Regions from separate parts of the Exiguobacterium sp. Leaf187 genome, predicted to be linked through region 2. Evidence: predicted binding sites of a transcription regulator. Region 2 holds the regulator's gene; the other holds the start of a gene.
What was found. The regulator LexA, encoded in region 2, represses DNA repair genes until DNA is damaged. The targets are predictions, from matches to a motif close to CGAACATATGTTCG.

Region 1: ASF99_RS16055 (NUMOD4 domain-containing protein) is a predicted target of LexA. The motif match lies at 5,659-5,672, and genes of this name have one in related genera.

The regions. Positions count from the first base shown of each region.
Region 1 is NZ_LMPR01000012.1:145,230-154,423, reverse strand. Features, by position in the region: gene ASF99_RS16080 (methyl-accepting chemotaxis protein) at 1-747, shown strand, start outside; gene ASF99_RS16075 (Type 1 glutamine amidotransferase-like domain-containing protein) at 769-1,419, shown strand; gene ASF99_RS16070 (NUDIX hydrolase) at 1,416-1,823, shown strand; gene ASF99_RS16065 (GGDEF domain-containing protein) at 1,871-2,962, opposite strand; gene ASF99_RS17495 (hypothetical protein) at 3,108-3,284, shown strand; gene ASF99_RS16060 (methyl-accepting chemotaxis protein) at 3,374-5,023, shown strand; gene ASF99_RS16055 (NUMOD4 domain-containing protein) at 5,072-5,599, opposite strand; gene ASF99_RS16050 (AAA family ATPase) at 5,732-6,310, shown strand; gene ASF99_RS16045 (GNAT family N-acetyltransferase) at 6,348-6,689, opposite strand; gene ASF99_RS16040 (DNA alkylation repair protein) at 6,690-7,736, opposite strand; gene ASF99_RS16035 (bifunctional transcriptional activator/DNA repair enzyme AdaA) at 7,733-8,776, opposite strand; gene ASF99_RS16030 (class I SAM-dependent methyltransferase) at 8,939-9,194, shown strand, end outside.
Region 2 is NZ_LMPR01000009.1:111,109-120,302, reverse strand. Features, by position in the region: gene ASF99_RS04530 (ABC transporter transmembrane domain-containing protein) at 1-1,074, opposite strand, end outside; gene ASF99_RS04525 (YneF family protein) at 1,195-1,425, opposite strand; gene tkt (transketolase) at 1,549-3,537, opposite strand; gene ASF99_RS04515 (DUF896 domain-containing protein) at 3,793-4,029, opposite strand; gene ASF99_RS04510 (YneB family resolvase-like protein) at 4,143-4,796, opposite strand; gene yneA (cell division suppressor protein YneA) at 4,842-5,129, opposite strand; gene lexA (transcriptional repressor LexA) at 5,341-5,955, shown strand; gene ASF99_RS04495 (metal-binding protein) at 5,987-6,457, shown strand; gene ASF99_RS04490 (MIP/aquaporin family protein) at 6,644-7,345, shown strand; gene glpK (glycerol kinase GlpK) at 7,389-8,891, shown strand; gene ASF99_RS04480 (GNAT family N-acetyltransferase) at 9,080-9,194, opposite strand, start outside.

The sequences.
Region 1 (9,194 bases), on a different contig from region 2:
ACGGCAACAATCGAGCAGAACGCGCAAACGTCGGCTCTCGTCGTCGATAGCGCTAGTCGTTCAGAAAATCTTGCAACGACCGGACGTTCGGATCTCCATGCCGTTACGGAACAGATGCAATCGATTCAAAATGCGATTGATGAGGCTGCCGATAAATCACGTCGCGTCCAAATCGCTTCCGAGAATATCTTAGAGATCATCAGCATCATCGAATCGATCGCTAACGAAACGAATCTTCTCTCATTAAACGCTTCGATCGAAGCCGCACGTGCCGGGGAACAAGGCAAAGGATTCGTTGTCGTCGCACGCGAGATTCAGAATCTTGCCAACCAATCGAAACAGTCAATGGTTCGCGTCCAGGAAACAATCGATTCGATCCAACTGGAGACAAAACAACTCGAAGACGCCATGGCACGCGGAACCGTTGCCGTTCAAGACGGTGTCGTTCGCGTCACGGAAGCGACGCAATCGTTTGATTCGATCGTCACCCAGTCAAAAGGTGTCACTGTTGATATGGCCGCCCTTTCGGAAACGAACCGGGATGTCTTATCGACCGCTTCCCACCTCGTCGCACAAGCCGAACAGCTGCGTGCCGGAATCATCGCCAGCGCTCAAGACAACCAACATGCATCCGAGCAATCACTCGCTTTCAGCGAACGAATGGATGTCGTCCATACGCTGACGGAAGAGATTTATACGCTCTCCCGTGAGTTGCACGAGACGATCAACCGCTATACACTGGATTAAACTTGAAAGGAGACATGCCTCATGCCGACTCACTTATTCCTCTTTGGAGGCGGTCCTCCTTTTACACCGAACTTACGAACACGATTTGCTACATTAACGAACGGTGGACCGGTCGCGATTCTATACATTCCGCGGATCGGTAAGGACTGGACGCGTTACGCCTCGATCTATACGAAGCCGTTACAGGAAGATGGCATTTCGTCTTTCGTCCATCTGCCACTATCTGACGCACCAACAGACGGACAACTCGCGCAACTGAAACAGTGTCAAGGCATCATCATCTCCGGTGGCGAGACCGAATTGTATCAGCAATACTTGGTCGGTACACCGATCGGTGACATCATTCAGTCGCGTTTCGCAGATGGTGTTCCGGTCGTCGGTTTTTCAGCTGGTGCCCTCGTTTCGCCCGAACGGTGTATCATTCCGGAGATCGACCAACGCGACAATCGACGTCTTCGCTTGCCTGGTCTTGCCTTACTGAACGACGCGGTCGTCTGTGTCCATTACGAGACGTGGGGCGAAGCTGCCCATCTCGTGCAATCGTTTACGGAAGAAAGTGCAGACCGTGCTTTCGGACTTGCTGACGAAAGCGGGATCTATTTATGCGATCAGCAGCTCGTCGAAACAGAAGGAACCGATCCCGTCGTATTGTCGCGGAGTCCCGTCAGATGACAGCGATCGTTCCTGCCGTCAAAGGCATCATCATTCACGAGCAACGTCTCCTGATCGTCCGCCGGGCTGCTGCTGACTTCGGCGGTGGGACGTGGGAATGCCCGGGTGGCAAGATCGACTTCCGTGAACTGCCAGTCGATAGTCTCGTTCGCGAGATAAAAGAAGAGACACAGTTGACGGTTACCCCGGAGCGTCTGCTCTATGCCTCGAGCTTCCTGACGCATCCCGATCGGCAAATCGTTCTCTTGATGTACATCTGTTCGACGCATCAGACGGACGTTCAGTTATCCGCGGAACACGACGCTTATCTCTGGGCGGACGAAACAATGATTCGTCAGTTGATCGCGCCGAATATCTTAGCTGATTTTGAACGACATGATGTATTTTCGTTACTGCATCGCTAAACACAACTGCCCCGCCTGACCAGTTGGTCGAGCGGGGCAATTTTTATTTACAGTAAAGGATCTCGGTAACAGACGACGCGATTCCGACCGGTTTGTTTGGCTTCATACAATGCTAAGTCGGCTTTCTGGACGGTCTCAAATACAGTCGATGCTTGATCGGATGAAGCGGCACCTAGCGATAACGTGACATGAAAAACGGGGTGCTCCTTATAAACGAAGTGTTGATCGGCGCAGGCAGATCGAATCCGTTCCCCCAGTCGTTCCGCTTGTCGAAGTGGTACGTCCGGCAACAGTAAGACAAACTCTTCACCACCGTACCGACCGACGACGCCCTGTTCTGGACAATACGATTGCAAGAGATGGCTGAGTTGTCGTAAAACGACGTCACCCCCTTCGTGTCCGTATGTATCATTGATTGATTTAAAATGATCGAGATCGAGAATGAGGACGGAGAAGACTGTTCCGTTCTGAGCGTACTCGGCTAACGTTTCATCTAGCTTCCGGCGGTTTCCCAGTTGCGTCAGCCCATCCGTTAAAGCCAGTTCCTGTTGTGTGTGGACGAACAAAAAGTGCTTCCTTAATTCCTGTAAGAAACGATAGGTGACGTAGCCACCAATCATGATGACGATGATATAGACGAGCGCAATCTCTAAAAACCGCTCGAACGTGTTCGTTAATAAATAGAGCGCCGGTAAGCTGTATGCGATCCCTGTTCCAAGCAACACGAGATAATCCTTCATCCGTTGAGCAGCGAACCGTCGATAAATCGTCGCTGTCACGAGTAACGCGACACAGATCAAGGTTGTCAGAATCAGTCCTTGGTATTCGCCAGCTGGTGTCACCGCAAATCGGGCGCCGATGATGAACAGCATCGTGATGCTACCGCTGACTAATCCGCCGTAAAAGTACGCCGTGACGAGCGCAACGAGACGCAAATCAATCTTTGCAACGTCATAGGAAATACTGTTAAAGATCAACAGGGCACCAATCACACCGGCGATACAACCGATCGCGAGTCGGACTTGTAAGGAAGAGTTAGGCGAGATGCGCTCGATCCGTCTTAGCGGTAAAAACGCAAACAGCAATGTCGCAATCAACAGTGAGAAGTTCAACAACAATGAATTAAGCAACGTAAGCACGACGACATCCTCCTCATTCCATTTCAGATGTTTACTCTATTCCCTCCAAATTACACATTCCCCTCTTTTTCCAAGGTTTTCAAACAAGAGGAGAGGGAATCAAACAAATATGTCTATCGTCTACATCATTAAGGGGGAATCTTTCATGGACCGTCAAGCTGAAAAACGAAAAAGTAAGATGCCATTCTTCATTATTCTCGTCATCGCTATCTTCGTCATCGTTGCTGCTGCGTTGATCATTTACGTCACATCCGAACCAAAAGAAGAGACACAAGCACTTATGACACACCTTGCGACTGTCCTACCGATTTACGTGAACTAGATTCACAAGACCTTTACACAAGCCGTACAACACCTTCATACATGTTGCGACCCCTCCTTCCGATAGGTACACGGGAGGAGATGTTTTTTATGCTTATGAAAAAACGATTATTAGCACAACAACTAAATGGATGGCTGATTCCGATCGTTGCCATCGGACTGATTGTGATCAGCGGTCTAAGCGTTTACGCATCGTATCAACAATCCGTCGCAGCAACTGAGGAACGGCTGATGCGTGAGTTAACGATGTTCGACGCGAATGTCCGGGCAACGTTTCTTGCGTATCCGGATGACACCACAGACCGCTCGCGTGCCATCAAACGATTGCAACAGCAACAGCGAACCGACTTATCACGTGACGACTATTCGATTCGTTTTCAAAGCCTGAAAACGAGTGAGGCGTTCCGACCGCTAACACTCGAACCGGCAAAACGAAAACAACTACAACAGCACTTAGAAACAGCCCGTACATATGCTTTTTCGAATCAAGACCAGTTTCTTGTTGCGATGACGATTCCGGAACTCGATGACGTCATTTTACTAACGACCGATCGTGATAAATTAATCGCCCCTGCTCAAGATTTAGCTTGGACACTTGTCTGGGTCAGTTTGATTACGCTTGTCAGTATCAGCCTCTTGATTCGCTCACGAATTAGAAGACAACTCGCCCCGTTATCGAAACTCTCCTTACAGATTGAAGAAGCGCATGCGAAGCGATCGTATCGTCCATTAACACTCAAGACGACGACCTTTGAGTTACAACAGCTGACGTTTCAATACAATCAGTTGATGCAACAGATCGGAGATTTAACGGCTGAGATGCAACAAGCGAGTCAGGAGCTCGAATCCGTCCAGCCCCACTTTTCCTCACGCTTATCCGCGATGGATCAATCGGTCCAGGCCGTCGATGAAGTCGCCGGTTCTTTACTTGCGCAATCGTCGCAAATGGATCAGACAATCGTCGCCTCGACACGTTTGACCGCTCAAGGGCACGATGCGTTAAGTGAGATGCAAACGACACTTCTCAACAGCCAACATGCCGTAACCCGTTTTCAACAGACTGTTCAGACGAATCACACGACACTTGAGACCTTACAAGAGGAAAGCCAGTTACTGAAGGAACAATCCGCGGCGACAGAGCAGATTTTGCAACAGACCTCACATCTACAGCAGCAAATGGAGACCTCAATCTCACACATCCAACGTGTCGCTGAAGAGACGCGCCGCTTGTCGCTGAACGCGCTGATTGAGGCAACCCGTGCCGGAGAAGCCGGTCGTGGCTTCACCGTCGTTGCCAAGGAAGTCGAAAAACTCGCAATCGATATCCGAATGAGTACAGATCATATCCGGCAGGTCAATCAGACCTGGACGACAGGACTCAATCAAGTCGAACAAGCCCTCTCGCAGATGACGGAACGTTTTCTCTCAACATCGCAACAGCTCGAGACGGCAACGGCACACTTGCAACAGATGCTGACTGAAGCGACGACGATCGAAACGACACTGGGTACCGTGGAACACCAACGTCAAATCGTCGCAGATGTTCAGTCGAACATGCAGGAACATCTGCAGTCCGTTCAGCAGTTGATGTCGGAGCTCTCTTCTTACAGCCAAGTCCTCGGGGAACAGATGCAACACCACGTCAACCAGCAGACGGAACTGAAGACACATAGTGCGGTACTCGAGTCACGCATCAGTTCGTTGCAACAGACCGTTCGTGCCGGCGAACAATCGTCTTAAATCAAAGGAGCGCTTACCATCTCTGGTAAACGCTCCTTTATTCTGGACTCAGCCGATATAACGTGCTTCCTTCTTATCGATGATGTTGCGAATCCGGTTCTCCGTCACCTGATACTGCTCTGCCAATTGACGAATCGTCTTCCCTTTTTCGTACTGCACGCGAATCGTTCGAATCTGAAACGGTGATAGCGTCACATGTTGATTTAACAAGAGATCAAACTCACCAAGTAGTTCGTTATACTGCTGATCGATCGAAGCCAGAATTTCTAAGTTCGACAACTGATCGTCAGCCCGTTTACCATTGCGCCGGACGAGTTGTGCTTCCGTGACGTCTGTCGTCAGAAAGGCTTTTGCGACAAGCAATCCGACTTGCATCCGCTCTCCTCGACCACGTTGATAAAGCGTGACTTTGCGATACCCTTCCCGATTGAGTCGCGGACGGAGCAAGACACCTTTTCGTCGTTGCTGGACACCGCGACACGTCACGATCGTTCGGTCGAGCGATCTTACGCGACCTAGCGATGAGACTTCATATATACCTACATAGCCGATGACGGCTTTCCATTGTTCTTGCATGGTTGTCCTCCTTCAGACAAGGACACGACGGGACTTCATACTTGAATTATATCAAATTACGAACAAACGTTCTAGTGATGTCACTCGTCGGAATGTGCTATTATTAGCAGAAAAAGGAAATGAGGTTCGTCTATGAAATTTGTCTTGTTACTCGGTCCCCAAGCGGTCGGAAAGATGACGATCGGTCAGGAAATCGAACGATTGACGGAGATGAAAGTCTTTCATAACCACCAGACGATCGACCTGTTATTGCCTTATTTTGATTTCTCTGAACCCGCACATCACCGCTTAAAGGATACGATCCGGCGCGAGATGTTCAAGGAAATGGCGAACAGTTCGCTCGAAGGTGTCCTGTTTACATTCCTCTGTCTATTCGGCGTCGAAGGTGGTGGTCTCGAGTTCATTGAAGAGACAGTCGAATTATTCGAACAAGCGGGTGCTGACGTCTATATCGTTGAACTCGATGCGCCGGTCGCAACACGCCTGCACCGAAACACGACTGAAAACCGATTGACGCACAAAGTAACGAAGCGTGATCTCGCCGCTTCTGAACAAGACTTACGCGAGACGGCGGACGGATACCGAACACGCTCGCTGCCAGGCGAACTACCAGACGTTAACTATCTCTTCCTCGATACGGAACAATTAAGTGCACGTGAAAGTGCAGAAACGATTTGCGATCATTTCAACTGGTCCAAAACAACGGTCTAATCACAAACAAGCCCCGTCCTGCTCAGCAGGCGGGGCTTTAATGATAGAGTTTGCGTTCATATCGATTCGCCTGCAACTGAAATCCGTTCCGACGCCAGACCGCCGCATTGCCCGCTTCGCCGTAAACATACGTCAGTAATAACGTCCGTGCGAGATACGACAAAATCGACGTCAACGCTTCTGTAATGTATCCGTGCTGATCATCCTCATCAGTCGTCGTATAACGTAAGTTTCCGGTCGATGCATTCCATGTGAAGGTAATCGTCCCGACAATCGTTTTCTCACGCAACGCATGCAACGTCCACTTGCAACCCGATTCGTCATCCGTTGCTTCGACAAACAGGCGCGACGTCGTAAAATCCGGATGTCGTCCTTGCATTCAGCTCTCCTCCTCGACCTCAAACGTTGCTGTCGCGTAAGCCTCTCCGTTAATCAAAATCGTCAATGTATGTGTACCAGGGTAATGGACACGCGTCGTCATGTTCCGAAACGATTGGCGTCGTTCAACTTGTAAGGCACCTTTAACTTCCCGCTCCCGCAGTTGAAACACCTTCCGACTCGTTCCGCGTTGTTTGACGTAATCGATCGCGTATTCAAGACGCAGACGTTGCTCGACGGAACTGTTTACTTGAAACGAAAACTGTAACTCTTGACCAATCGTCACTGGTGAGACGACCAAGTCCGTCACCGCGACCTCACCTTGCGTGACGTGTCCGAACAACTGTAACACTTCTGGATTTCCGCGCTTCAGTAACGTCCGCGAAGCATGGCGTAAAATCCAGTCTGTATTCGGATCTGTTCCTAAGTGACGTTCGATTCGCTCGATCAGGTATTCCGGATGTGTCTTTGAAATATCGTTCAAGTGATTGGCGACACTTTTTCGGACGTAAAGTGACGGATCCTGTAGTAAGGCGTCAAGAATCGGTAACGCCGGACGCGGATCAGCAATCAAACGCGGAATCGCTTGTCCCCACGGCAGACGCGGGCGTGTTCCTTCAGACGCTAAGCGCCGGACGTGTTCATCGTCTGATCTTGTCCATTTGAGTGCCTGGTCGAGATATCGTTCCTGATCGACAAGTAGAAAACGCCGAACGGCGAACTCCGACGTCGAATGTTGCGTCAACTTGGCAAGTATCTCTATCGCAAGCGTCCAGTCAGAAAGGTCTGCCGTTCGTTCGACATACTCTGGAAAAACAATTCCCGGTAGCCCAGTAAACTGCGGTGCGAGTCGCTCTAGCTCCGACACCGAGTCCGGAAACGGTGGCAAGATCGTCTCCAGCGTCTCCGCCACACGACGGACACGTTGTTTAAACGCGAGTTCTTCCCAGTCTCCCTGCTCGACTCGTCTTCGAAAATCCGGTACATCGACCGCTGCTCCTAAGCGGTCGAGCCAACTCGGTGAAAATACATCTTTAATCAAACTCATCCTTCATCCAGTCCTCTCTGTGTGCGCTCCAGTTTGAGCAATGTTTCCTTGCGTGCGAGTCCACCCGCGTATCCACCTAAATCTCCATTCGTCCGAATGACCCGATGGCACGGAATGACGATTGCCAGTTGGTTCGCTCCATTCGCTCGTGCGACGGCACGAACAGCAGTCGGTTGACCGATCCGGATCGCCAGCTCTTGGTACGAGATCGTCTCCCCACTCGGAATCCGCTCGAGTTCTTCCCAGACGCGGCGTTGAAATGGTGTCCCGTACCGCATCAGTGGCGTCTGAAACGATACCGGCTCTCCTTTGAAGTAACGACGGAGCTCCGCTTCGATCTGTCCAAAGACCGGTGATTCCCCGGGAACGATGACAGCGCGGGCTTTTTGACGTAATTGTTCGATTTCCCGCTCCAGTCCACGTCGGTCGACGAACTCGAGCAGATGTAAGAGTTGATCGTCGGCAATCGCCAGCATCGAACCGAGTGGTGTATCAAGCCATTTCGCGCGTAAGACCTGCCCGTCAAAGCGCGACGGTGCCTGCCCGAGAATCCGTGCTGACGCCTCACGAAAACCACTACTCGATTCATAACCTCCAGCCAACTGCCCTTCGATGATCGGCTTACCGGTCCGGATCTCCTTCATCGCAAGCCCCATCCGTCGTGCCCGAGCATACGCGACGAACGTCATTCCGAAGCGTTTCTTGAACTGGCGGCGTGCCGTTGATTCATCGAGACCAAGTGCTCGAAAATCGGCTTCCTTGAATCGTTTGTCTGGTTCTGCCTCGACCGCTTCGATCAAGCGTTGAATCGTACCATGATCGCCGGGATAAGCAAGCGGATGACAACGACGGCACGGTCGATAAGAGGCAAGTAATGCCTCTTGCGCCGTCTCAAAAAACTCACAGTTCTCTGCTTTCGGTTTTCGTGCCGGACACGTCGGACGGCAAAAGATGCCGGTCGTCTTGACACCAACAAAAAACGTTCCTTCGTACGTCGCGTCCCGGCGAACGAGCGCTTCATAATACGTGTGATGTTCCATCGCCTTCCCCTCCTTTGTCCTTAGTATACCGGCTTGTCCGGTCATCATGTCGCCGAAAATCAGGCATTGATATGTTTAAGATTCACTTAAGAAACATCGTCCTGTTTTCGAAAGGGACGATGTGCATACTACATGATATACTCAACGGAAAGTAGGGTTTTCATGTTTGATTTCTTAAAAGAAGCACTTCACGCACCACTCCGTGTCGGAGCCATCGCACCGAGCAGTCCACGTCTGGCTGAAATGATGGCACGACGCGCCGTCGCCGATCGTCCACGCCAAATTCTTGAAGTCGGAGCGGGTGACGGAGCGATCACCAAAGCTTTACTGGCCGCTCGTTCACCGGAGACACATCTCTTGATTTGTGAACGGAGCGAAACGTTCCGCCCGGCACTCGAACAATTACTGGCTCAGGAAA
Region 2 (9,194 bases):
CAACGTCACATCGATGTCTTGTAAGACCGGTTGCGTATCATAGATGAAACGCTCAATCCCAACGTGGAGTTCAGGTGAGGAAACACTTGTTGCTGCTTCTTTCGCATCTTTAATTTCCGGTTCGATCGCAAGCATTCGCTCGATCCGATCGTAGGAAGCACGACCACGTTCGACAATGTTGAACAACCAACCGAAGGCAAGCATTGGCCATGTCAATAAACCAAGATATGTAGTGAATGAGACGATGTCACCAATTCGGATTTCACCTTGTTGTAACAGATATGCACCATATCCGACAGCGATGATGTACGATAGACCGACTAATCCAAAAATCGTCGGATCAAATAATGCATCGATTTTTGCGACACGACGGTTCTTTTGGACGACGTCATCCGATAGATCCGTAAACGTCTGCACGTCAGATTCCACTTCCCCTGTTGCTTTTAAGACGCGGACACCACTAATACTTTCCGCGACCTTGTCATTCAAATCGGAGAATGCTTCCTGCGCGTCGTGAAAACGCGAATGTAACATTTTCCCGTAGCGTGACGTCAAGTAGACCATCAGCGGCATCGGTAGAAGTGATACGAGCGTCAATTTCCAACTGATCGTCGTGACCATCGTGATGATGACAAAGCTCCCCATCGTCACCGAGTCGACGAGCGTGAGAATACCGGCACCTGCTGTCATCGATACCGCCTGTACGTCGTTCGTCGCATGCGCCATCAAGTCCCCGCTCCGATATTTCTTATAGAACGATTGATCCAAATCTGAAAAATGTCCATACAGTTGGCTGCGCAATAATCGACCGAGACGAATCGATGCTCCAAAGATATAAAAGCGCCAAAAATAACGAATGATATATGTCGCGACCCCGATGAGCAACAACGTACCTGCGAGACGAATCAAATCATCTTTCGTCAAGCTTCCCTCACTCAGACCGTTGACCGTCGTCCCGATGATTTTTGGCGGAATCAACTCTAACGCCGCTACAAAAATCAAACTGACGACCCCAAGACTATACGCTTTCCATTCTCGCCGGAAAAACCAACCGAGTTTCCTGAAGACTCCCATTCAAGTCTCCCCCCTTTTTTAAATCCTATGATTATTTGAAATAGTCTCACATTTTAGATTAGTTCTCTTTCTAAAAAATAGCAAATAAAAAGGAGACCATTTAGTCCCCTTTCGTACAGCTTATTTTTTAGGTGATTTCATTGAACCACTCATTGAACGCATCACTTGGTTGACTTTCTTTTGTGATGGCTTTTGACCCATTTGCATCATCAATGTCTTAATCATATCTTCGTTGATTGGTGGGTTTTGCTCCAAGTAGTTCATCATGTATCGACGAGCGATATAGAAACCAAGGGCGACACCTGCTACCAAGCAAAGAAGGGCAATTAAAATCCAAATCCATGTAGCCAAGTTGCTTCCTCCTCTAACTTAAAACGTCGCTTTTTACTATACTATAATTCCAATTGTTTGCATAGATGATAATAGATGAAAAACGAGCCCGACGTAAGATCGGACCCGTTTTTCCGGAAAAGATTATCCGAGTTGTTTGACTGTCGCTAAAACGTTCTCAACAGACATGCCGTATTCTTTCAAGAGGAAGTCTCCAGGCGCAGATGCGCCGAAACGATCGATTCCGATGACTTGTCCTTCTGTTCCTACATATTTGTACCAACCGAGCGAAGCGCCTGCTTCGATCGCAACACGTTTCGTGATGTGTTTTGGAAGAACTGATTCTTTATACTCTGCTGACTGCGCTTCAAATACTTCCCATGATGGAAGCGAAACGACAGCTGCTGATTCACCAAGTTCTTTTTGTGCTTCGACAAGAAGGTGAACTTCTGAACCCGTACCGAGCAAGAGCGTGTCGGCTTTCGTGACGTCACCAGCGATGACATAACCGCCTTTTTCTGCGCCTTCCGTCGTTGTGCCTTCAAGTTCAGGAAGACCTTGACGTGTTAAGACAAGAAGTGTCGGTTTGTCTTTCGCTTGAACTGCTGTTTTCCATGCTGCGATCGTCTCTTTTCCGTCTGCTGGGCGGTAGATCGTGACGTTCGGCATTGCACGGAAGCTCATCAAGTGCTCGACTGGCTCGTGTGTTGGACCATCTTCCCCGACAGCGATCGAGTCGTGCGTCAAGACGAAAATTGATGGAAGTCCCATTAATGCTGCTAAACGAACTGCTGGACGGAGATAATCCGAGAAGACGAAGAATGTCGCGCCGTAAGGAATGACGCCGCCGTGAAGTGCCATACCGTTGACAGCCGCAGCCATTGCGAATTCACGTACACCGAACCAGATGTTACGACCACTTGGGTCGATATCGAAGTCTGCTTCGCCTTTGAGCATCGTGTTGTTCGATCCTGCAAGGTCAGCTGAACCACCGAACAATGTCGGAACGTTCTTCGCAAGACCGTTCAAGACTTCACCACTCGTTTGACGTGTCGCTTTTTTCGATGACAAGTCGTACGTTGGAAGATCTGCTTCCCAGTTGCTTGGCAATTCGTTTGCGATCGCGCGAACGAGTTCCGCATGCAATTCCGGGTGAGCTGCTTCGTATTGTTTCATCGTTTCGTTCCATGCGTCTTCCGCAGAAGCACCACGTTGGACGATCCGCTCGTCGAACAATGATTTGACTTCTTCAGGGACGTAGAACTCTTCGTGATCCCATACATAGCTAGCTTTCGTCAATTTGATTTCCGCTTCACCGAGTGGTGCACCGTGAGAAGCCGATTTCCCTGATTTGTTCGGTGAACCGAAGCCGATGACTGTCTTGACTTCGATCAATGTTGGTTTTGTCGTCTCTGCTTGCGCCGCCGCGATTGCTTTCGAAATCGAATCGATATCCGTTCCGTCTTCTACGCGAATGACTTGCCAGTTGTACGCTTCGAAGCGCTTCTGGACGTTTTCAGAGAATGATTTATCGAGATCGCCATCAAGTGAGATATCGTTTGAATCATACAATACGACCAATTTACCAAGACCAAGGTGACCTGCGAGTGAAGCCGCTTCAGCTGAGACACCTTCCATTAAGTCTCCATCTCCACAAATTCCGTATGTGAAGTGATCGACGACGTTGAGATCGTCACGGTTGTATTTTGCTTCAAGATGACGTTCTGCCATCGCCATACCAACTGCCATTGCAATCCCTTGACCAAGTGGACCTGTCGTCGCATCTACACCAGCCGTGTGACGGTATTCCGGGTGACCTGGTGTTTTTGATCCCCATTGACGGAATGATTTAAGATCATCCATTGATAGATCATATCCCGATAGGTGGAGGAGTGAGTAGAGAAGCATCGAACCGTGTCCGGCTGAAAGTACAAAACGGTCGCGGTTGAACCATTCTGGATTTTTAGGGTTGTGGTTCATATGATCCGCCCAAAGCGAGAATGCCATCGGCGCTGCTCCCATTGGCATACCTGGGTGACCCGAGTTCGCCTTTTGTACGGCATCAATCGATAAGGTACGAATCGTATTAATTGCTAATTGTTCTACTGTCGTCATGTTCGTCAAAACAATCATCCTCTCTCTTTTTCACAAATTCCTACTCATTTTAGCACACTCTTAAATGTGATACAACTTTTCTAAATAGTATGTCACATTAAAATGAATGCGCTATCTATAGCCGTTCTATCGACTCATACAGGATGCATGAATTGATGAAAGATCGTTATTAAGATGTATTGCTATCGTGCAATGTTTCCTCATCTAACAGCGCTAAACAAAAAAGAGGTCCGCTTAACGCGAACCTCTTTCTTCTATAGAAGAAACAAACGATTATTGTTTATTCCGTTCTTCTTCTTGTGCTTGTTTTAATTTCTCTGGTGTTACGTCCGTACCTTCTTCATCAACAATCTTCATGCCCATGAGTTGGTTTTTGAACGATCCACGGAATGCTGCGAGATACGCTGCACGTAACTCTTTTTGCTCTGCCGCTTCTGCTTCTGATAACGGCTCGACTTTTGATTTATTCGCTAATGCGTTGATTCGATCTAATTGTTCTTGTGATAACATGGAATCCCTCTTTCTGTACGACTCAAACTTGAGTAGTTCAATTGTATTCTTACTGTAAAAGAGCTTACTAAAAAAAGCAAGTTAACCGCGTCAGTCGACGGGTTACTTGCTTCTCATTCCGGGCTAGGCGTCAATTCGCGGTATTCAAGGTATCGACGATTGACCGTTGCCTTTGAAATATCATGTCCCATCCCGCGAAGCGTAATGGCGATATCTGAAAACGTCAGTCCGAGTTCACGGAGACGTACGATTTCTTCGATCGGTACGTCCTTTCGGCTACGCCCGGCGTTCTCTCCTTGGCGATTCAGATTTCGTTCCGGGCGAAAGCCTTGTTCGACCGCTCGCCGCATGCCGCGCGCGATTTTTGCATTATGCAGTTTACGTTGATATTCTTCCACGAGTGAGACGATCTCAAGGACCATCGCTTCTGCATCAGCAAGTTGGTATTCTCCATCGGAATCAAGTGTCATCAACCGAACACCGTGCTTCTTAAACGTGTGCAAAATAGCGATTTTCGCATTCCCTCGACCAATCCGTGTGTCATCCGTTACGAGGACCGCATCTACCGCATCACGTGTCACATGATCAAGAACCGTCAGCATCCCTTCCCGATCGACGTCATATCCACTCTCTTTTTCAGAGACGACATCCACGACATCAAAACCCTTTTGAGACGCGACCTTCGAAAGTTCCATCCGTTGGCGTTCAATCGAACTATCTTGTGCTTCTTTTTCGGTCGACACCCGACAATAAATCACGACCTTCATCGTACCTCACATCCCTGTTCGTTCTTTCACAACTTTTCCATTTTGTCATTGTTGTGCGATTGGTACAACGATTTTGCTTTTTGAGATGACGTGTTTTGTCTCGACATCATTATTTTTAATCAACCAGTTGACGTATTCTTCATCTGACATCGAACCGTCATTGTAGACTTCAGCGATTTGTTCAACTGTAGCGTTCTCATCGACCGTAACGGAAGCAGTCATTAGTTGCGCCACTTTTTCATCCGGGCGCGGTGTGAGTAAAAAGATCACGAAGGCAATACTTAATGCATAGAAGAGAATTGAAAAAGCATGAGTACGAATCGTATGAATCATCATGAATCCCTCCAAATATGAAATGAATGAGTTAGAATAAACGTTCGCGGAACAATTGTTCGCATAACTCATAATAAACACAGAACCCGTGTTCGGTCAACACAAAATGTCGAACAATTGTTTGTACGCTCATTTGTTCTATGTTATAGTGAATCTAGAAACATATATTCTTACATTTCAAACTTCAATCCAGAAAGAGGTGGCAATTCGTATGCGGAAAATGTCTAAGCGCCAACAAGAGATTCTCGACTACATCGTCTCTGAAGTGAAACTGAAGGGGTATCCACCATCAGTTCGTGAAATCGGAGAAGCAGTCGGACTCGCGTCTAGCTCGACGGTACACGGTCATTTGGATCGACTCGAGAAACGGGGAATGATTCGCCGTGACCCGACGAAACCACGTGCGATTGAGATATTGCTTGATAAGCCTGAAGAAATCACGGAAGCCATCGTCCATGTTCCCGTCATCGGGAAAGTCACAGCAGGTCTTCCGATTACAGCGATTGAAAACATCGAAGAACAGTTCCCACTCCCTGCACATTATGTAGGGAACGAGACGGTCTTCATGTTGACGATCGATGGTGAATCGATGATTAACGCAGGTATTCTTGACGGCGATCGTGTCATCGTGCGCCAACAAAACACAGCAGAAAACGGAGAAATCGTCGTAGCTATGACCGAAGATAGCGAAGCGACGGTGAAACGGTTCTTCTTAGAAGATCAACAGGTACGTCTACAACCAGAAAATGACTCGATGGATCCGATGTATTTCGATAATGTCTCCATTCTTGGTAAGGTAATCGGCGTGTATCGGACGATTCATTGACGGAGGGACCAGTTACGACTGGTCTTTTTTCATGCCATCAGGAAATGTACATGATACCGTCAATACCGTCGCACTGACGGGTTACGTTGCGTATTCGGTCGCAACGCAACAAACCGATTGGTTACCGACTGCCATCGGTATCGCTGTCGGTACCCTTTGGTTGTCACCCGACCTCGATTTAAAGTCAGAACCGTATTATCGCTTTGGACCATTTCGAGTTCTTTGGATGCCGTATGTCAAGATCATGCCTCACCGATCGATCTGGTCGCATGGACTGATCATCGGAGACATCATTCGGCTTCTTTATAGTGCTGCGATTCTGATTCCGCTACTATTTATAAGTCTATATTTTCAGGTTCTTGATTCTGCTACGATTGATTCGTGGTTCGCTTCCTTGCCTGCATTCGTCGTCGGTATCATGGTGGCAAGTACGATTCATATCCTACTAGATTATTCCAGCAGTTGGTTTCGACCTAAAAAAAGAAAAAAACGTCGTCGGTAACACCTCTTTTGCTTGCTTGCAAGCAGAATGAGGTGTTTTCTTATCCACTTTTTCGTATCTTTAAACATCAAAATAAAAAATTTCCATTCCTATATTTCAATTATATGTATTGAAAACGTTCTCAATTCGGAGTAATTTAAAGTAGAAAGGCCATTATCTGCTTTAATCCAAAGGGAGGGTTTTTGCATGAATAACTTTGTATTGGAAATGATCGGTACGATGATCCTCATCCTGCTCGGGGATGGAGTCGTCGCCGGTGTCGTCTTGAAAAAGACGAAATCGGAAAACAGCGGATGGATCGTCATCACGTTCGCTTGGGGTCTTGCCGTCATGACAGCAGCATTCGTCGCTGCTGAAAGTGGAGCACACTTGAACCCCGCATTGACGATCGCACTTGCTTTGAACTCTGACCTACCGTGGGCAGACGTTCCGATCTACATTGCCGGACAACTTGTCGGAGCTTTCATCGGCGCCATTCTCGTTTGGCTTCATTACATGAAACATTTTGAAGCGACTGATGATCAAGCTGCAAAACTCGGTGTGTTCGCAACAGGTCCAGCGATTCGTCATACGCCGTCGAACTTGATTTCTGAGATCATCGGGACATTTGTTCTCGTCTTCGGTATCTTGGCACTTGGTTTAACAACGTTCGGAGATGGCTTAAAACCACTCATCGTCGGTTTACTCGTCGTCGTCATCGGTCTCTCGCTCGGTGGTACAACAGGGTATGCCATCAACCCGGCTCGTGACCTTGGACCGCGTATCGCGCACGCTATCCTACCGATTCCGAATAAAGGTTCATCTGACTGGGGCTATTCATGGATTCCTGTCGTCGGTCCGATCATCGGTGGAGCGATTGCCGTGTTCATCTATCAATTGATCTACTAAGATCACATCTCACTAACACATACCGCTCAAGGGGGATTTCGAAATGGAAAACAAGTATATCCTAGCACTCGACCAAGGTACGACAAGCTCACGTGCGATCATCTTCGATCACGATGGGAAAATCGTCAACTCGGCACAACGGGAATTCAAACAGTACTTCCCACAACCAGGCTGGGTCGAGCATGATGCAAACGAAATCTGGGGTTCGATTCTTGCCGTCATGGCCGAAGCACTCGGGACAGCAGATATCAAACCTGAGCAAATCGCTGGAATCGGCATCACGAACCAACGTGAAACGACGGTCGTCTGGAACAAAGAAACAGGTAAACCGGTCTATCACGCACTCGTTTGGCAATCGCGTCAAACGTCTGGTATTTGTGACGACTTAAAAGAACAAGGTTTGAACCAGAAGTTCCGCGATAAAACAGGACTTCTGATTGATGCCTACTTCTCTGGAACGAAAGTCAAATGGATCCTCGATAATGTCGAAGGTGCGCGTGAGCAAGCAGAGAACGGTGAATTGCTCTTCGGTACGATCGATACGTGGCTCGTTTGGAAACTGTCTGGTGGAAAAACGCACATCACGGACTACACGAACGCTTCACGAACATTGATGTATAACATCTACGAACAAAAATGGGATGAAGAGTTACTCGATATCCTAGGTGTTCCTGCTTCGATGTTGCCAGAAGTTCGTCAGTCGAGTGAAGTCTACGACAAAACGGTACCGTATCACTTCTTCGGTTACGAAGTGCCAATCGCTGGTATTGCGGGTGACCAACAAGCAGCACTCTTCGGTCAAACGTGCTTCGAAGCGGGTGAAGGGAAAAACACATACGGAACAGGGTGTTTCATGCTCATGAACACAGGTGAGAAAGCCGTTTCTTCTGATCATGGACTCTTGACGACGATCGCTTGGGGCGTCGATGGAAAAGTGGAATATGCGCTGGAAGGTTCTATCTTCGTCGCTGGTTCTGCGATCCAGTGGCTCCGTGATGGACTTCGGATGCTGAAAAATGCGAAAGATTCAGAAGGTTACGCAACGAAAGTCGACTCAACAGACGGTGTTTATGTCGTTCCTGCCTTCGTTGGTCTTGGTGCGCCATACTGGGATTCAGATGTACGCGGGGCAATCTTCGGATTAACACGCGGAACAGATAAGGAACACTTCGTTCGTGCAACGCTTGAATCACTCGCTTATCAAACACGTGATGTGTTGACAGCGATGGAACAAGATTCTGGTATCGAACTGAAGACACTTCGTGTCGACGGTGGTGCAGTAGCGAACAACTTCTTGATGCAGTTCCAATCGGACATCCTCGGCGTTCCTGTCGATCGTCCAGAAATCAACGAAACGACAGCACTTGGTGCAGCCTACCTTGCTGGATTAGCTGTTGGTTACTGGAAAGATAAAGCGGAGATCAAAAAACAATGGAAGCTGGATCACCAGTTCAAACCAGAGATGAAAGAAGACGATCGTGAACAACGCTATGCCGGATGGCAAAAAGCAGTGGAAGCGACAATGGTCTTCAAACCATCAAAATAAAACAATTGACCCGGTCCCTTTTGCAGAGGGACCGGGTTTTCACTGTCTTATAGAAACTACAATATAATCATTCTTCTAACACCAGACTCAGACTAGAATGTACCACCGCAGCACATACATCATAATTCTTTGTGCTACTCATTCGCATAGAAGAGGTCCCACGTATTCCCCTCAACATATAATGTGGATCACTCATTTTTCTCTAGCATGATCATGTCGATTGCCTGTATTCCGTTCTCCCAGATTTCCTCTGGATACGACCGAAAAAAATCTTTTTTTATGTCGTATAGCCGGAAACCAAGC